2 regions of the Sphingobacterium sp. Mn56C genome follow, and region 1 is predicted to be linked to the other one. Evidence: riboswitches for the same ligand, from Rfam matches in the RefSeq annotation. Region 1 holds a riboswitch; the other holds the start of a gene.
The links. Region 1 has a riboswitch for S-adenosylmethionine ahead of metE (5-methyltetrahydropteroyltriglutamate--homocysteine S-methyltransferase). Riboswitches for the same ligand answer to the same signal wherever they lie in the genome.
Positions count from the first base shown of each region.

Region 2: it holds a riboswitch for S-adenosylmethionine, as region 1 does, so the genes downstream of both, ACL9RF_RS00215 (5-oxoprolinase) here and metE (5-methyltetrahydropteroyltriglutamate--homocysteine S-methyltransferase) in region 1, are expected to answer to the same signal.

Region 1 covers NZ_JBMOUC010000002.1:200,241-205,351, reverse strand. The annotation lists gene ACL9RF_RS08325 (hypothetical protein) at 39-215, opposite strand; gene metE (5-methyltetrahydropteroyltriglutamate--homocysteine S-methyltransferase) at 367-2,685, opposite strand; SAM riboswitch class I at 2,755-2,854, opposite strand; gene ACL9RF_RS08315 (response regulator transcription factor) at 3,130-3,816, opposite strand; gene ACL9RF_RS08310 (sensor histidine kinase) at 3,847-5,111, opposite strand, start outside.
Region 2 covers NZ_JBMOUC010000001.1:36,255-41,365, forward strand. The annotation lists gene ACL9RF_RS00205 (YceI family protein) at 1-515, opposite strand, end outside; gene ACL9RF_RS00210 (DUF2891 domain-containing protein) at 742-1,851, shown strand; gene ACL9RF_RS00215 (5-oxoprolinase) at 1,900-2,160, opposite strand; SAM-I-IV-variant riboswitch at 2,225-2,319, opposite strand; gene ACL9RF_RS00220 (hypothetical protein) at 2,371-2,772, opposite strand; gene ACL9RF_RS00225 (hypothetical protein) at 2,772-2,954, opposite strand; gene ACL9RF_RS00230 (TetR/AcrR family transcriptional regulator) at 3,022-3,603, shown strand; gene htpG (molecular chaperone HtpG) at 3,779-5,111, shown strand, end outside.

The sequences.
Region 1 (5,111 bases):
ACATGATTTTAATGTATTACCAATAAAGTTAAAATTAATTAACCTTTACCACCACCAAATAGTCTGGATATAAGCCAGATAATCAAAGCCAATACCAGTACAACCATAATAACACCAGACCATACACCGGCCTTAAAAATACCTTCAATTACCTGGCAGCTGCTTAAGGACATGATAACGAAGGCGAACACTGTAAATTGAGCTAATTTTTTCATATTATGTTTTTTAAAGGTAACAGCCAATAGAATCAAAAAGTTTGATTTATTGTGAATTATAGGCAATGGCATGTGGGTATACGCAAAAAAAAAGCTGCCCTGCATAGCAAGACAGCTTTTAATATTTAATAATAGGACTAATTAGAAAGGATTATTCAGCACGTAAGATTTTCGCTGCTTTAACCATAGATTCCAAAGCAGCTTTAGTCTCAGGCCATGCACGCGTTTTCAAACCACAGTCTGGGTTAACCCATAATTGTTCGGCAGGTACTACTGCTTTTGCTTTACGCAATAACTCAACCATCTCTTCTGTACTAGGTACACGTGGCGAGTGGATATCGTATACACCAGGACCGATATCATTCGGGTATTTAAATTCGCCCGCGAATGCCTCCAACAGATCCATTTGTGAGCGTGATGTTTCAATCGTAATAACATCTGCATCCATCGCTGCAATATCACGGATGATATCGTTAAACTCGGAGTAACACATGTGTGTATGGATTTGCGTATCATCTTCTACATTAGATGAAGACACACGGAAGGAGCGTACAGACCAGTTCAAGTAATCCTGTTGGTCAGCTTTACGTAATGGAAGACCCTCACGAATAGCAGGCTCATCGATTTGAATAATTTTAATACCCGCTTTTTCTAAAGCTTGTACCTCATCCAAAATTGCCAATGCAATTTGGTATGTTGTTGTCGAACGTGGTTGGTCGTTACGAACAAATGACCATTGTAATATCGTAACCGGACCCGTTAACATACCCTTCACCGGGCGATTCGTTAAAGATTGTGCATAAGCAGACCAGCGAACAGTCATATCTGCAGGGCGGTAAACATCCCCATAAATAACCGGAGGTTTAACACAACGAGAACCGTAAGACTGTACCCATCCGTTTGAGGTGAATGCGTACCCCGCCAATTGCTCACCGAAATATTCAACCATATCATTACGTTCGAATTCACCGTGTACTAACACATCGATATCCAAGTTTTCTTGCAATCGGATGGTATTTTCCGTTTCTTCTGCAATGGCTTTATCATACGCTTCTTGTGTAATAGCACCTTTTTTAAGGTCAGCTCTCCACTTACGAACATCCTTTGTTTGCGGGAATGAACCAATTGTTGTCGTAGCAAAAGCCGGTAATCCAAATTTAGCCTGTTGCGCAGCTTTACGCGCTGCAAATGCTGAAGTACGCTTAGCATCCTCATCCGTGATATTGTTTACACGTTCTTTAACTTCAGGTTTGTGAATTAAAGGAGATGTACGGCGACTTTCGGCAGCAGCTTTGTTAGCTTCGAAACGCTTAGTTGTATTTTCATCAACCTCGGCATCCGCATCCGCCAATACTGCAAGATCTTTAACCTCAGCAAGTTTTTGTTTTGCAAACGCCAACCAGTTTTTAACCTCCGCAGGAAGCGAAGTCTCGTTTTTTTCGTTGTCTAAATCGAAAGGAACATGCAATAAAGAGGAAGAAGGAGCAACCCAAACGCGGTCTTTACCTAAAGCGTCAACAGCCTGTTGAATTTTTGCTAAAGACTTTTCATAGTCATTTTTCCATATATTACGGCCTTCTACCACACCTAAAGATAAGGTCAATGAGGCAGGTACTTTAGCTAAGATAGTATCCAATTGTTTTTCGCCACGTACCAAGTCGATATGTAAAGCGTGAACAGGAAGGTTTACAGCGATATCTTCGTTATCCAATAAAGCCTCGAAGTAGGTCGCTACAATTAGTTTAGCACCCTTTGCTGCTGCCGACAATTTAGAAAATACCGTAGCGTAAAGCGCTTTCACATGCGCATCGATATCCAAAGCCAAGAAAGGCTCATCAATCTGAATATATGCAGCACCAGCATCCGCTAATTTCGATAATATCTCTTCGTAAACCGGTAAAAGATTGTCGATAAGGTCGATACGGTTAAAGTCAGCTTCTTTTTCTTTACCCAATAATAGGTAAGTAATAGGGCCAATAATAACAGGTTTTGTTTCAATACCGAATTCTTTCGCTTCGTTGTATTCGTTTAAGAATTTTTCGGATGTTAATTTAAATTCTTGGTTTTTAACAAACTCAGGTACAATATAGTGGTAGTTAGTATCGAACCATTTTGTCATTTCCATTGCCGTAACATCTACGCCACCTTCCTGGAAACCACGCGCTAAGGCGAAGTATAAATCTAAATTGTACTGACGGTCGATTTTACCTAGTAACGAGTTGTATCTAGCTGGAATTGCACCTACTGTTAAAGATAAGTCTAATACTTGATCATAAAACGAGAAATCGTTTGAAGGAATCAAGTTGATACCTGCATCTTTTTGTGTTTTCCAGTTGTTTTGACGGATAGTCTTTCCAGCCTCTAATAATTCTTCCGCAGAAATTTTCTTTGCCCAATACGCTTCATTAGCTTTTTTCAATTCACGGAAAGGTCCCACTCTTGGGTAACCTAGGTTGTTAGTAAGTAACATAGTCTTTTCCCTATTGTTTTAATAAAAATAGTTTTCTGCTGTAGAGAAGGTTCTTGGACTAGAATCTTCGGCTTATCTTTCTCCATCAGGAGTAGAATTTAGCACCTTGTCTGGTGACAGGTTGCCAAGGCTTCTTCGGGTCTATTCCCTCTGCCTTTCTCTATAAGCGTCACAAATCTATAGAATGGAAATTTAAAAAACAAAGTTTTTTGTAAAAAGTTTTAAAAGAGCAGGCCTATATTTGGCTATTTTTTTTTGAAGTGTTTTCATCCTAACAGGAGGGGGCTATTTTGAAGGTAAGCGATTTGCAGTTTTCTTTTTAGCCAAATAATGTGCCTGTTACAGTTATACCGGGTTTGCCTGTAGCAGGTTTTTGCTGTTGGTATAAACAACAAGAAGATGATTAATTTCATCTTCTTGTTGTGGTTGTAAAGCCTTTAAAAATTAGCTCACCAATAATTTATAACCTTTACCGTGAACGTTAACAATTTCCACATTAGGATCTTCTTTCAGATACTTACGAAGCTTACTTAAGAAGACATCCATACTACGGCCCGTGAAGTAATTATCGTCGTGCCAAATTTTTATTAAGGCTTCCTCCCGCGTTAAGACATCGTTCTTTTTTAAGCATAACAAACGTAATAATTCCGCCTCTTTTGTAGACAATTTTTGCTGTTGCCCCTTATAAGAAATCACCTGGCTGGTATAGTCGAAGAAATAACCGCCGATTTCAAATTTATCGGCAAGTTCTTCATCCTTATCTTTGTTAATGCGTTTTAGGAGGGCATTAATCCGTAGCAATAACTCTTCAACGCGGAAAGGTTTGGTGATATAATCGTCGCCACCCAGTTCGAAAGCCTGCGTTTTATCCTCCATCATACCTTTAGCCGTAGCAAAAATAATAGGCACCGTAGTATTCGTTTTACGAATTTCTTTGCCCAATGTAAAGCCATCCTTTTTCGGCATCATAACATCTAAAATACAGAGGTCAAACTTGTCCTTACGAAATTGTTCCAGTGCGCTCTCTCCATCTTGGCTCAATACCACTTCATATTTACCTTTAAGTTCGAGGTAATCTTTTAATAATTCACCTAAGTTAGGATCATCTTCTGCTAATAATATTTTTTGCATAACTAAAGTCTTTAATCGTTCAAATTCTATTTAATATTTACCCGACTTTAACGGCAAGGTAACTTCAAAGGTCGTGCCTTTGTCCTTCTCACTTTTCACTTGGATTTTGCCATCCAATCTTTTAATGATATCATGTACATAACTTAACCCCAACCCGAATCCTTTAACATTGTGAACATTTCCTGTTGGAATTCGGTAAAACTGATCAAAAATCTTCTCCTGCTGCTCCCGGGTCATGCCCATGCCTTTGTCGGATACGCTGATTATAATATTAGATTTATTGGCCCTACTTTTTACGGTAATGTTAGGGGGTGCTGTGCTATATTTAATGGCATTGTCTACTAAATTAAAAAACACATTAGAAAGATGCAATTCATCTCCGATAACGGTATCATTTTCGGCCAGGAGCTCTGTCGTTAGTGTGCCTTCAGCCTTTTGCAGCTGCAGTTGCATGCTGTCTAAGACATTTTCCAGTAGAGGGTTGATTTCTACCTCTGTACGTTCTATTTTTATATTTTCTTTTTCGAGTTTCGCAATATTAAGAACCCTTTCGATATGGCTGCCCAGACGCACATTTTCGTCGTAAATAATATTAGCAAGTTTGTTTACACGGGCTTCGTTGGTAGCTATTTCTGGATCACGTAGAGACTCGCTAGCAATCATAATCGTCGCTACAGGGGTTTTAAACTCGTGCGTCATATTATTGATAAAATCGGTTTTCATTTCCGAAATTTTCTTTTGCCGGAATACGATCGATAGGGTATAGGCGAAACAACCAATCAGTAAGGCAAACAGCGCTAACGTGGGTAAGATGAGGTAGCTCATATTATCGACGATTACAGCGCGTTTATTTAAAAAGTAGATGGTAAGTTTACCCGTTGATTCGCCAATATCTCCTTTAAACAACGCGGTCGAGTAGGGTGTCAATTTTTCATGTGCATGCGTATCCTCCACATGCGAAAGGGGATATAGCAACCTGTATTTATCACGTATTTCCATGCGGAAAGGCGAGTGTATATCGCGGGAAGCAAGCTCAGATATTAAAAGTCTCTCCAATAAGGCTTGGTTTAAACGTTGTTCTAAAGGCCTGTTTGCCATCTCCATGCTTGCCGCTACATCTTCCACTACACCAGCTTTCTTACCGCCTATAGCTGCTAAAGTGTCAAAAACATTTTTTGCATCAGCTAGAAATTCGAAATTTAGTTTTTTAAGCTCTGCATTTAATTCCATTATTTTCAATGCAATACCTTCATCGCCTCGCGGCGGCAATGTAGCAATTTGATAGCTGTTAATAT
Region 2 (5,111 bases), on a different contig from region 1:
TTATACTTGATATTATAATCTAAACGATTGATCGTGGTAGAGGCTGTAAATCCTGCTCTGGTTTTGCCCCATGGGTCAGTGATTGTGCCATTATGCTGTACCACATCAAATTTCACCGATTTAGTAACGTCACGTAAAGTTAGGTCTCCGGTTAAAACATATTTCCCGCCTTTACCTTCACGTTTTAAAACTGCATTTTTTAAGGTGATGTGAGGAAATTTTTCGGCATTAAAAAAATCATCACTCTTAAGGTGTTTGTCGCGCATCTCAATACGCGTATCTATGCTATTCACATCAATACCGAAGTTTATTTTCGCCAGGTTAAAATCTTTGTCATTTGTAGACTCTACGGCTCCTTCTAATTTTTTGAACTGTCCGTCGACAAAGGAAATCCCTAAGTGTTTCACTTCGAAATGTACGTTGCTGTGTGCGGGATCTACAGACCATTTTGTTTGCGCAAAGGATACATTTGTTAACAAAAGTAAACCTGCAATTACGTTAAAAATTAATTTCATATCTTCTTGTTGTTTTTATTTGTTCGACAAAGGTGGTAGTCTTTTTTAGCACCAAACTTAATCTAGATTAAGAAATAAAAAAAACAGTTTTTTGTTTGTCATGGTAGTGTCGTTTATAGTCTTTCCGGTGTGTACCCTTTACTTCGCCTAAATTAAAATAGCGCTTTAGCCTACGGGATTATTGCTTAACTTGGTTTTATATTTTAAACTAATCTTGTACCATGCTATGAAAAGATATCTACCATCTTTAGCCTTTACCAGTATCTGTGCCACATTACTCAGCTGCCAACAATTAACAAATCAGGAGGGAAAATCTGCTAATGACGCCTATACAGCGACATTAGACCAGCAAATGGCAGCGCATATATTTGCACTGCCTACACATTGTTTAACTGTGGAGTACCCCAATAAACTGGGGCAAACAATTGGCGCTGTCAGCGACTTAAAAACGCCTAAAGCATTACGTCCTATATTTTATGGCTGTTTCGATTGGCATTCTTCGGTACATGGTTATTGGTCTATTGTAACGCTTATGCAGCGTTTTCCAGACCTTGATAAATCGGGTGCGGTGCGTGCGATTTTAAATTCGCATATTACACCCGAGCATGTAGCCGTAGAAATGGCCTTTTTTAATGATGTAAATAATACAAGTTTCGAGCGTACCTATGGATGGGCTTGGTTGTTTAAGCTACAAGAGAGTCTGTATACCTGGAAGGATACTGATGCACAGCGGTGGAAAACGGCGTTACAGCCGTTGGTAAGCTTGCTGGTGGAACGGTATAAAGCCTACCTGCCTAATTTAGTTTACCCCATACGTAACGGGCAGCATATAAACTCGGCATTTGGCTTATCCTTGTCGCTGGATTATGCGCGTACTGTGGGCGATAAAGATTTTGAGGAGGCTATTATAACGCATGGCAAGCGGTTATTTGAAAAAGATGTGAATTGTGATTTGGCGTACGAACCGAGTGGTATTGACTTCCTGTCACCCTGTTTGGAGGAGGCGTATTTAATGGCTAAAATACTGGATGCAAATGACTACCAGGATTGGCTTCATAAATTTTTACCGAATATCTATGCCAGCAATTTTAGTTTAGCTCCTGCCATTGTTAAAGATCGTAGCGATGGGCACCTCGTGCACCTGGATGGATTAAATTACAGTAGGGCAGCCTGTTTATATGGTATCGCAAGTACAAGTCCGAAATTGTATCACCTGCGTAAGTTGGCGAAAGCGCATATTGATTTTTCCTTACCTAATCTTTCAACACAAGACGACTATATGGGCTCGCATTGGTTGGGTACGTTTGCCTTATACGGCATTAGTAAGGGCGAATAAACGTGTAAAGGGGCAAACGTAATAGGTAGGCCCCTTTTTTTATTTAGGTTATTCTTTTGGAATGAGTACATTGTTTTCCAGTCGTACAGAAACATACTTCACTACCGTGAAACCATCTTCCTTACTTACGATCTGCGATAAATCTAAGCCCTTGCGTGAGAAGGCAGCCAATATGGCCGTCCGGAATGCTGCTTTGCTCGAGCCCCAGCCTTCGCTGTTTACGGTGTCGTTATTAAATTGGATAAGTTCCTCAACACTGTAGCTGCTGAACTTATCAAAGAGATGCTGATAAAGTTGTGTAGTTGACATACCATTTAAAATTTAAGCCGTTAAACCATAAATCGTATCAGAACTGTTTTGGAAAATAAGCGTTTTTAAACGTTTATTTTGGTCGAAAACCCGTATTGTTTTACCACCGCGGTGACTGCACTCGGTTGGTATTGCGTCGTGCAATTCTGAATACTCTACAAATCTAGTAGTCTTTTTTGTAATTACAAATTTTTTTTACTTTTTTATTAGTTAACTTATTGTTTTATCGATTTTTAAGTTTTTTTTGCGATGTAACCTTAGGGTATAAGGCTGGTGAATATAATAAAACGCTATACCACCCAGAAAATATGCCAGTACATCGCCCCAGTCGGCAGTATTGTAGCTGGTGTATTTCGGGGCAATATATTCAAAACCAATAGCTACATACAGACAAACAACCATAATTTGTACCAGCGGAAAGCGGAAACGAAAGCGGTTGCCGGCGATTGTTAAGGCCACAATCAGCATAAAATGCAAAATAAGGGGGACAAATACAAAGTCGGTAAGCCAATTGTTGAGCCATGGAATTGGGCATCCCATCTTCCGTGTATAACGTATAAGCAACCAGCTGCTCGCATAGAAGACCACAAAAGGATCGATAAATTGCCGCATTAATGTGCAAAGGATACGGCAATAAGCATAGTAATGGTGCTGCATAACATTAAGAGTAAAAACATAACCCAGCCAAATTTCTTCGCATTTTTTCGCAGGGTGCTGTCCTGTTCGTTTTCTGGAAATAGTGTATTCTTTATTTCCGCCATATTACGTTCAATAAAATTTTGTTTCCTTTTCATTTCGCAACTATTTTTTACAAAAATACAAATAGTTTTCAAAATTAGAACAAATGTTCTAATTTTGGGTATGAAAACAAAAGATCGCATTCTTGAGGTTGCATTGACCCTGTATAATGCCGAAGGAATTCGTACGGTTACGACCCGACATATTGCTGCACAATTGGGGATTAGTGCCGGAAACCTGCATTACCATTTTAAGCATACGGAAGATATTATTCAAGCCTTATTTGAAGGTTTGATTGAAGAATTCGACAGGCTGTTGTCTTTGCTCCGTATGGGCACCATATTGGATTTGGATGGTTTTGAAAAATACCTGAGGCAATCTTTTCACATCCATAGAAAATACAGTTTTCTGTTTCTGCATTTCGTGGAAATTGGAAATTGGATTCCGGCTATTCGCGACCGTTATTTCCAGCTTACCCAAGAGCGCGAGGTACAGTTTTTAATGTTGTTTCAGCATTTGTCGGCCATAGGTGTATTTCGGGTGTTACCGTCGACAGGAGCCCAAAAAGATTTGGTTCGACTCTTATTTATTGTCAGTGATTTTTGGCTTGCACATAATGCCTTAACCGAAAGACATGATGGCGAGGAGGCTTTCCAACAGTATAAAAGGGCGGTGGAATCGCTTTTTAAACCTTATATGGCCTAATTGCTGCCTCGTGCTGCTGCACATGCTGACAAAAAAAATGAGCGAATTGTTTTTTTTGTGTTACGCTTTGTCATAAAGTCGTTGCAAACTGACATCATGTCTTAATTTAGGGTATTGGAACAAGCCTTGCTAGGCTTTTTACATAAATTAATGCACATATAAAATTTTAAAACATATGCAGGAAAAAGGTAGTATATCGATCCATACGGAAAATATTTTCCCGGTAATTAAGAAATTTTTATACTCAGACAATGAGATTTTTTTAAGAGAGCTAGTTTCCAATGCTGTGGATGCATCTCAGAAAATTAAACGTTTATCATCTTTAGGTCAGTATAATGCGGAGGTTGGCGATTTAATCGTTGATGTTAAGTTTGATGAGGCCGCAAAAACCATTACTATTTCGGATAATGGTATTGGTATGACTGCTGAGGAGATAAAAAAATACATTAATCAGATTGCTTTTTCGGGGGCAACTGAATTTATGGAGAAATTTAAAGAGGCTAACGACGCGAATGAGATTATCGGTCGCTTTGGTTTGGGCTTTTATTCTGCATTTATGGTTGCCGATCAGGTTGAAATTGACTCCTTATCGTATCAGGATGGGGCTACGGCGGCGCACTGGACTTGTGATGGTAGTACATCCTATGAAATTTCGGCGGGACAGCGTACCACACGTGGAACAGATATTATCTTACATATCAATGACGAGTCGACCGAATTTTTACAACAGGCTCGACTTCAGGAGATTTTAGATAAATATGCTAAGTTTTTGCCGGTACCAATTCGCTTTGGCACTAAAACGTCGTCGGTTGAGGATGGCGAGGACGAAGAGGGTAAACCTAAATATAAATCCATCACGGTTGATAATATTATTAATAATACAAACCCGGCATGGACAAAAGCTCCGTCGGAATTAAAAGATGAGGATTATCTGGCTTTTTATAGAGAGTTGTATCCTTATTCTACCGATGAACCTTTGTTCTGGATTCACTTGAATGTAGACTATCCGTTTAACCTTACGGGTATTTTATATTTCCCGAAAATTAAAAATGAGTTAGAGGTACAGCGTAATAAAATTAAGTTATACTCGCGCCAGGTATTTATTACCGACGAAGTTAAGGATATCGTTCCTGAGTTCTTGATGTTGTTACATGGTGTTATCGATTCACCGGATATCCCATTGAATGTTTCGCGTTCGTTTTTACAAGCTGATGGTAACGTTAAAAAAATAAATAGCTATATCACTAAAAAAGTTGCGGATAAGTTGCAAGAGATCTTTAAAACCGATCGTAAAGGTTTTGAAGAGAAGTGGGAGGATATTGGCTTGTTTATTAAATATGGCATGCTGAGCGATGAAAAGTTTGCGGAGAAGGCAAATGACTTCTGCTTAGTTAAAAATACCGATAACGAGAAGTATACCATCAAGGAGTACTTTGAAAAGGTAAAAGATATTCAAGCAGACAAAGATGGTAACATTGTGTACTTGTATAGCAGTGATGTGGCGCAGC